Regions from separate parts of the Streptococcus sp. 4094 genome, predicted to be linked through region 1. Evidence: predicted binding sites of a transcription regulator. Region 1 holds the regulator's gene; each other region holds the start of a gene.

Region 1 (2,210 bases):
TTTTTTGAGACTAAGGTTGGTAACTATGAATTGACTCGCCTACTTGAAAAAGTGCCAAACAGCGGTGAAGGCTTCCAACTCAAAATCATCATTAACAAGGAACTTACAGGTGCTAAAATCAATATCACTGACAAGTTTGGGCTACGTCTAGTTGATATTTTCAAATCAGAAGACCACCACATTCATCAGGAAAAATTCTATTTCCTCATGGATAGCTTGGTAGAACGTGGTGTCTTTACAAAATCGGAAAGATAGAGCCAAAATGTTTGAACTGACCTATAAGGACAGCTATCATGTAGAGCGCACTCTCAAGTATGAGGATTACGAGGCTCTCATGCTAGCTCTGTCAGGATGTGTGACTCTGCCAGATACACTTTATGTAACTTCTTTGACCTTTAAAGGACAGGAAGTTTACCAAGGACTGGTCGGAGACCTCTACCGTTTTCTATCACATGCAGATTTTTTACAACAAAACTAAGATTTTTCTTAGTTTTTTCTTGTTTTTGTTGATTTTTTCACAATGTTTCTATAAAATAGAAGAATAGAAAGGTTGTGATTTTGTGAAAGATAAACAGTCTGCTATTCCAAAAGCTACAGCAAAAAGACTCTCTCTCTACTATCGAATTTTTAAGAGATTTCATGCAGAAAAGATTGAACGTGCCAACTCTAAGCAAATTGCAGAGGCCATTGGGATTGATTCAGCGACCGTACGTCGTGATTTTTCCTATTTTGGTGAACTAGGTCGGCGTGGATTTGGATATGATGTCAAAAAACTGATGACATTTTTTGCCGATTTGCTCAATGATAACTCTATTACCAATGTCATGCTGGTTGGTATTGGAAATATGGGCCATGCCCTTCTCCACTACCGCTTCCACGAGCGTAACAAGATGAAGATTATCATGGCCTTTGACCTAGATGACCATCCCGAAGTCGGAACCCAAACTCCTGATGGAATTCCTATTTACGGGATTTCTCAAATCAAGGATAAAATCAAGGATGCTGATGTGAAGACTGCTATCCTGACCGTTCCCAGCGTTAAGTCACAAGAGGTTGCCAATCTCTTGGTTGATGCTGGCGTGAAAGGAATTCTTAGTTTTTCACCAGTCCATCTGCATTTACCAAAAGATGTGGTCGTTCAGTATGTCGATTTGACAAGTGAACTCCAAACACTCCTCTATTTCATGCGAAAAGAGGATTAGAAAGCGAAAATCATTTTATGAAAAAACCAGTTATAGGGATTACAGGAAACGAAAAAACTCATCCTGATGATGACATCATGATGAGCTACGCAGCAAAAGGCTTTGTTGAAGGCGTTAAAGACGCTGGAGGGATTCCCATCATCCTACCGATTGGTGATCAAGAAATGGCCTGCCACTATATCAGTATGATTGACAAGCTCATCTTGACAGGTGGGCAAAATGTTGATCCAAAATTCTATGGTGAACCAAAAACCATTGATAGCGATGACTACCACCTTCAAAGAGATATATTCGAACTAGCCCTCATCAAGGAAGCTATCAAACAGCAAAAGCCGATTTTCTCTGTCTGTCGTGGGACTCAACTCTTTAACGTTGCCATGGGTGGAACTTTGTACCAAGATATCGAAGATCACTGGCAGGATTGTTCCGCCGAGTACACAACCCAACGCTTGGTGACAGAACCTGATACAGTTCTTCGAGAAATCTATGGAGAAATCTCCCATATCAACTCCTTCCACCACCAGAGCATCAAGGATTTAGCACCAAATTTAAAGATTGCGGCTCATGATCCTAAAGATGGTATTATAGAAGCTGTTATGAGTACGGATGATGTCGCCTTTCTCGGTGTCCAATGGCATCCAGAGTTTCTTTTTGAAAATCGTCCCAAAGATAAAAACCTCTTTGACTATGTCGTTAATGAACTTTAGATTAAATCTGTTTTTTCACGGTAACTAAAGTAACTAGAATATGAGACAATCAAATGGTCCAAGAGGACAATTCCCATCAGGTCGCAGGCTTCTTTAACAAGTTTAGTGACATGATCATCATTTCGGCTAGGGGCTACCGCTCCCGAAGGATGATTGTGGACCAAGATGAGAGAAGTCGCCATATGCTTGATAGCATAGTGAAGAATCTCACGTGGTTCAGCAATACTACGAGTAGCTGAGCCGATAAAAATGGTCTGTTGATGGATGATTTGATTTTGAGTATTGAGATAGAGCGCCACCA
Region 2 (2,210 bases), on a different contig from region 1:
CGGTCTACTTCTTACCATCTAGCCATTTGCAGACGAAATACAAGATAATTCCTGCTATGACGTCCGCTACAATAGTAAGAACGAGCTCTGGGGCAAGGTTCATTAGTTTCACCTCCTCTCACGAACCGTAAGGAACGTAATCGGTAACCGATGACAAAAATAGTATATCACATTAAATTTATATCATCAACATTGCTTAATGCTTGAAATATTAGGACTTATATGCTAGAATATAGTTAATTGATAAGGTTCATTAGAACACCAAAGCCCCTAACTACTGCCATAGTTAAGGGCTTTTTTGACGTATCTTAGCGATTTAACGGGTGTTGATAGGCTAGTCACTCGGTCTACTACTTACTATCTAGCCATCTGCAGACGAAATACAAGATAATTCCAGCTATAACATCCGCTATAATAGTAAGAGCGAGCTCTATGATAAGGCTCATTAGTTTCACCTCCTCTCACGAACCCATAGGAACGTAATCGGTAACCGATGACAAAAATATTATACCACACTACATTCAGATCATCAACATTGCTTAATGCTTGAACTATTGGAGTGCGGTTCACTGTAATGATGTTTTTTGTTACTCTCTTAAAGGATTACCCATTACTTGTTTCGTTTCTTTGTCCACGGCTTTAAAAGCTCATATAGTACGTTGATAAGCAACGAAGCTAGAAATACTGTAAGTAAAGTTTCTGGCATATGTAACACTTCCTTTATTAAATTGAGGGGCGAAGACAGAGGGTTTTCGCAAGCCCTCGTATATTATAATTTCAAAATCTGTTCTACTTGTTTTGTTTGCTGATGGAAAAGGATCTCATAAATAATAGTCAAAATCCACTCCTTTTAAAAAGATTTGTTAAATAATTCACAAATAATTGAAAACGAATACAAAAAGTAATATAATGATGTTAAATAGATAGCGCGAAGGCGCAGGAGGAAAATTATATGGCTACATTTTATGTTCCGGCAGTCAACCTTATTGGTAAAGGTGTTGTAAATGAAGTGGGTCCTTATATCAAGGAACTTGGCTATAAAAAGGCACTTTTGGTGACAGATAAGTTCATCGAAGGAAGTGACATTTTACCTAAGGTTTTAAAACCACTGGATACAGAAGGAATCGAATATGTCATCTTTAGCGATGTGGAGCCAAACCCTACTTGTAAGAATGTCACAGATGGGGTAGCTGCTTTGGAAGAACATGGATGTGATTTTATCATCAGTCTTGGTGGGGGGTCTCCACAGGATGCAGCTAGTTGTATCTCTATCATGGCTACAAATGGTGGAAAACCACAGGATTATGAAGGGCTTCATAAGTCTGCTAAAAAAGGCCTTCCTGTTGTAGCTATCAATACTACTGCAGGTACATCAGCAGAAATTACCATTAACTATGTGATTACCGATGAAGAACGCAAGGTTAAGATGGTAATGGTTGACAAGAATAGCCTTGCTCTTATCTCTATCAATGACCCTGAATTGATGATTTCAAAACCTCAAGCTTTGACTGCAGCGACAGGTATGGATGCTCTGACCCACGCAGTTGAAGCTTTGGTAACACCTGGTGCTTATGATGTGACCAAGAAACTGTCTATTGGTGCTATTGAACTTATCAAGGAATACCTTCCTCGCGCTGTAGCAAATGGACACGATATTGAAGCGCGTGAAGGTATGGTCAATGCCATCTTCCTTGGTGGTATGAGTTTTAACAATGCAGGTCTGGGGTATGTTCACTCAATGGCTCACCAACTCGGCGCAGTATATAACTTGCCTCATGGCGTGTGCTGTGCCATGCTACTACCAGTTATAGAACGTGAAAATGCTAAACGTGTACCAGAAGCTTTTCGCAATGTTGCTAAAGCCTTGGGCCTTCATGTAGAAGGTAAATCAGATCAAGAATGTGCCGATTATGCAATTGCTGAGATTGAGAAGCTTTCTGAGACAGTAGGTATTCCTAAGAAATTGACTGAACTTGGTATTGAAGAAAAAGATTTCGACTTTGAATACCTTTCTAAGAACGCCTTGATTGATGCCTGCGCACCAGGAAATCCATTTATGCCAACCTTAGAAGAAACGATTGCTTTTTATAAAGAGTTGTTTTAGCAAGAGATTTGACGACAATGTGACAATTCACCTCTAATTATTGACATTTCAGGAAAAATCGCAGTAAAAACGGTACAGCCTTCTTTAAATGTGCTATAATACTAGA
Region 3 (2,210 bases), on a different contig from region 1:
TTCAATCAAGACAAGCTTGGTATTGTCATTGATCGCTGCTTCCACTTCCTCCAAATTATCCACATCTACAAAGGTTGTTGTGATCCCATAACGAGGAAGGGTTTCTTTCAAGAGATTGAAGGTTCCACCGTAAATAGTTGATGCTGCCACTAGATGGTCACCAGCATGGGCAAGCGCCAAAATTGTATAAGTCACTGCAGCCATACCTGATGCTGTTGCTAGCGCTCCAACACCGCCTTCAAGAGCAGCAATTCTTTCTTCAAAAGCAGCCGTTGTAGGATTTGTAATACGAGTATAGATATTACCTGGCTTTCTCAAGGCAAACAAATCGGCACCTTCCTGCGTGTCATCAAAAACAAAGGATGTTGTTTGATAAATCGGCACTGCACGAGACTTAGTTGCTGGATCCACTACTTGCCCAGCATGTAGTTGTAAGGTTTCAAATTTAAAATCACGAGTCATAAAACGACCTCCCAATAGTTTGATTAAAGATATTGTAGCACCTTAAGGTATAGTTGACCAATATTAGTTTTCTATATTTTGATATAAGAAATAGCTATTACTCTATTTTTAAAATGAAAAAAGCACGAATCAATCGTGCTCATTTTCTTAATCTACATAAGTATCTTCATTTTTATTGAGGAAGGCATATGGAAGACCCATCAAGAAGCCTCCTCCGATAAAGTTTCCGATGAAGGTTACACCCCAGTGGCGAAGCATATTTCCAACACCGAAGTTAGCAATTGAATCCGCAGCAACACTGAATTTCACAATCGCGAAAGAAGCAAAGTTTGCAGCAATGTGCTCGTTTGTTAAGAATACAAACATGTAAATAGCTGACAAAACAAGCCAAAGTTTGGCACCACCATCTTTGACCAAAACAAATGAAAGAATCGCAATATTTACGAAAATATTTGCCAAAATCGCCTCAAGCAAGATCAATTCATTTGAGCGGCCTAACTTCATCTCAACAACCCCTGAGATGAAACTATCGTGAGTCAGATGTGCATAGGCTGCTGAATGAGCAAAGCCCCACCCTGCTATCAAGGCTCCGATAAGGTTGAACAAGGTACAGTATAGTAAAATCTCAGCTGTTTTTCTCCAAGAGATTTTTTTCAAGAAACTACCTGCAGTCAAGAACATCATGTTTGATGTTACCAACTCGGCATTCAAAAAAACAATGTAGGCCAAGCCCCAAGCAAAGACAAATGGGAAGAGGAAGCGTCCACTACCTGGTGCGATTTTATTAATCAAGTCAGCCCCAACTGCACCTGCAGCAGTACTGAAGGTTAAAAATGCACCTGCGAACATAGAACGAATCGCATACTTAAATTTGCTTTGACTATAAAGACTTTCTTTCTTCTTGCAAGCAAATTCAATCTTTGAGATAAATTCTGAAGAAACCATAATAAACTCCTAAATCTTTTTTCTTGATAATTATATCACAAACTTTAGATTTTAGGAAGCGTTTTCTGTATTTCATAAAAGTTTATTTTTATGAAAATCTAAAAAAAATCAGTGAAATTCTAGATTTCACTGATTTGTACTAATAAAATTGTTTATATGGTTGATTGAAAGCTGTTAGGATTTCATCAGATGTTTGTGAATAATCTTTTGTTTCTTTCAAATCACCTTTTACAATAATACGTTCTGTAGCAGCAAGGTCTTCACAGGTTACTAATGTGATTTCATTGACCCCATCTCTATCATCAACTTCATCAACACGATCCGGTGTCACACGTTTGACTTCACGGATTTCATAGGTATAAACTTTATTTTTATCGGTTAGATAAATCTTCATACCATTTTTAGCGTTATCTAAAGGAGAAAATAACATTTTATTAGCATTATCAACACCAAAGATATGGTGACTAGCTAGACTATAATTTCCTTCTCCCATTACTTGCTCGCGTTTCATTGTACCAGCGCCGTAGAAGAGATTAACATTATCAAGTCCTTTAAAAATCGGCAAATTCATTTCCAATTCAGGAATTGCAATTCCCCCAATAACTGGTAATTTTTGAGCATCCCATTGAGAAGCTAGAACAGCTTCCGAAGAGATCGCTTTGACCGAATCAAAATCAAAATTTCCTTCTGTATCCTGATTTTCTTCTATTTTTTCTTTTGATACCTGGCTAACTTGATACTTATTGGTATTCCAGACCATGAAAATATTTCGAATTTGCGCATTAAAAATCAAAACCAGTGAC
Region 4 (2,210 bases), on a different contig from region 1:
AATCAATCTTTTAAGGAGGTTAACATTATGCCTAACTATATTAAAGCAGATCAATTTTTCTACCCACACGGGGTTCGTCGTGGTGGATACTTGGAACTTGTGGACGGCAAGTTTGGAAAACATGTAGAGCAAATTCCTGAAGGAGCAGAGGTGATTGACTATACAGGTTATAGCATTGCACCAGGTCTTGTGGATACTCATATTCATGGATATGCAGGTGTAGATGTGATGGACAACAACATTGAAGGGACATTGCATACTATGAGTGAAGGACTTCTTAGTACCGGTGTTACCAGTTTCTTGCCCACAACTTTAACAGCCACTTATGAGCAATTGCTTGCAGTCACTGAAAATCTTGGAAACCATTATAAAGAAGCAACAGGTGCTAAGATTCGTGGGATTTATTATGAAGGTCCATATTTCACAGAAACTTTTAAGGGGGCACAAAATCCAACTTATATGAGAGACCCGGGTGTTGAGGAGTTTCATTCTTGGCAGGATGCTGCAAAAGGGATGCTAAATAAGATCGCTATTGCACCAGAACGTGATGGGGTGGAAGATTTTGTACGTACTATTACAGGTGAAGGTGTGACAGTTGCACTTGGACACTCAGATGCGACATTTGAACAAGCTAAGAAGGCAGTTGATGCTGGAGCTAGTGTATGGGTACATGCCTATAATGGGATGCGTGGTTTAACACACCGCGAACTCGGTATGGTAGGAGCTATGTATGAGCTCCCACATACTTACGCAGAATTGATTTGTGATGGTTATCACGTAGATCCAAAAGCTTGTGAGATTTTACTTAAGCAAAAGGGGACAGAAAACATCGCTCTTATTACGGACTGTATGACAGCTGGTGGGCTTGAAGACGGTGACTATATGTTGGGAGAATTCCCTGTTGTAGTAGCAAATGGAACTGCACGTCTCAAATCTACTGGTAATTTGGCAGGTTCTATCCTCAAACTTAAAGATGGTATGAGAAATGTAGTCGAGTGGGGTATTGCAAATCCACACGAAGCGGTCATGATGGCCAGCCTCAACCCAGCAAAATCCGTTCACATCGATGATGTCTGTGGTCAAATCCGTGAAGGCTACGATGCTGACTTTATCGTACTAGATAAAGATTTGGAATTGGTAGCAACCTACCTAGACGGTGTGAAACGTTATCAAGCATAAGAGAGAAGGCAGAAGTTAGAGACTAGCTTCTGCTTTTTTATCTATATTACTTTACCGGTAAATGAAAAAGTTAAAAATATCACAAAAAATCTTGAACAAGCAAATGAAAAGGTTTACAATTATATTATAAATAGTACAAATAAAAAAACGGAGGAGTGCTTTATGAAAGCCTATACTTATGTTAAACCAGGACTTGCTTCTTTTGTTGATGTAGACAAACCAGTTATTCGTAAGCCAACAGACGCTATTGTGCGTATCGTAAAAACCACTATTTGTGGAACAGACCTCCATATTATCAAAGGGGATGTTCCTGCTTGCCAAAGTGGTACCATTCTTGGTCACGAAGGGATTGGGATTGTTGAAGAAGTTGGGGAAGGAGTTTCTAACTTCAAAAAAGGCGACAAGGTCTTGATTTCTTGTGTCTGTGCCTGTGGTAAATGCTACTACTGTAAAAAAGGAATTTATGCCCACTGTGAAGACGAAGGGGGCTGGATTTTCGGTCACTTAATTGATGGTATGCAGGCTGAATATCTACGTGTCCCTCATGCAGATAATACTCTTTACCACACTCCAGAAGACTTGTCAGATGAAGCCTTGGTTATGCTATCAGACATTCTACCTACTGGATATGAAATTGGTGTCTTGAAAGGGGAAGTAGAACCTGGTTGCAGCGTAGCCATTATTGGTTCAGGTCCAGTTGGATTGGCTGCTCTTTTAACAGCTCAATTCTACTCACCAGCTAAATTGATTATGGTGGACTTAGACGATAACCGCTTGGAAACTGCTGTATCATTTGGTGCGACTCACAAGGTTAATTCTTCAGACCCTGAAAAAGCCATTAAAGAAATTTATGATTTGACAGATGGCCGTGGTGTAGATGTCGCTATCGAAGCTGTTGGTATTCCTGCAACATTTGATTTCTGTCAAAAGATTATTGGTGTAGACGGAACAGTTGCCAACTGTGGTGTACATGGTAAACCAGTTGAATTTGATTTAGACAAACTTTGGATTCGCAACATCAATGTAACAAC

The links. The regulator Rex, encoded in region 1, represses fermentation and respiration genes when NADH is low (regulators of the CRP and FNR family bind a similar motif). The targets are predictions, from matches to a motif close to TTGTGAANTANTTCACAA.
Region 2: HT721_RS03365 (iron-containing alcohol dehydrogenase) is a predicted target of Rex. The motif match lies at 861-878, and genes of this name have one in related genera.
Region 3: HT721_RS02670 (formate/nitrite transporter family protein) is a predicted target of Rex. The motif match lies at 1,431-1,448, and genes of this name have one in related genera.
Region 4: HT721_RS09525 (zinc-dependent alcohol dehydrogenase family protein) is a predicted target of Rex. The motif match lies at 1,247-1,264, and genes of this name have one in related genera.

The regions. Positions count from the first base shown of each region.
Region 1 covers NZ_VMMI01000005.1:2,918-5,127, forward strand. The annotation lists gene HT721_RS00710 (DUF1831 domain-containing protein) at 1-255, shown strand, start outside; gene HT721_RS00715 (DUF4649 family protein) at 263-478, shown strand; gene HT721_RS00720 (redox-sensing transcriptional repressor Rex) at 561-1,202, shown strand; gene HT721_RS00725 (gamma-glutamyl-gamma-aminobutyrate hydrolase family protein) at 1,220-1,909, shown strand; gene radC (DNA repair protein RadC) at 1,906-2,210, opposite strand, start outside.
Region 2 covers NZ_VMMI01000011.1:34,806-37,015, reverse strand. The annotation lists gene HT721_RS03365 (iron-containing alcohol dehydrogenase) at 953-2,104, shown strand.
Region 3 covers NZ_VMMI01000008.1:185,898-188,107, forward strand. The annotation lists gene HT721_RS02665 (O-acetylhomoserine aminocarboxypropyltransferase/cysteine synthase family protein) at 1-462, opposite strand, end outside; gene HT721_RS02670 (formate/nitrite transporter family protein) at 610-1,407, opposite strand; gene srtA (sortase SrtA) at 1,547-2,210, opposite strand, start outside.
Region 4 covers NZ_VMMI01000045.1:30,631-32,840, reverse strand. The annotation lists gene nagA (N-acetylglucosamine-6-phosphate deacetylase) at 28-1,179, shown strand; gene HT721_RS09525 (zinc-dependent alcohol dehydrogenase family protein) at 1,342-2,210, shown strand, end outside.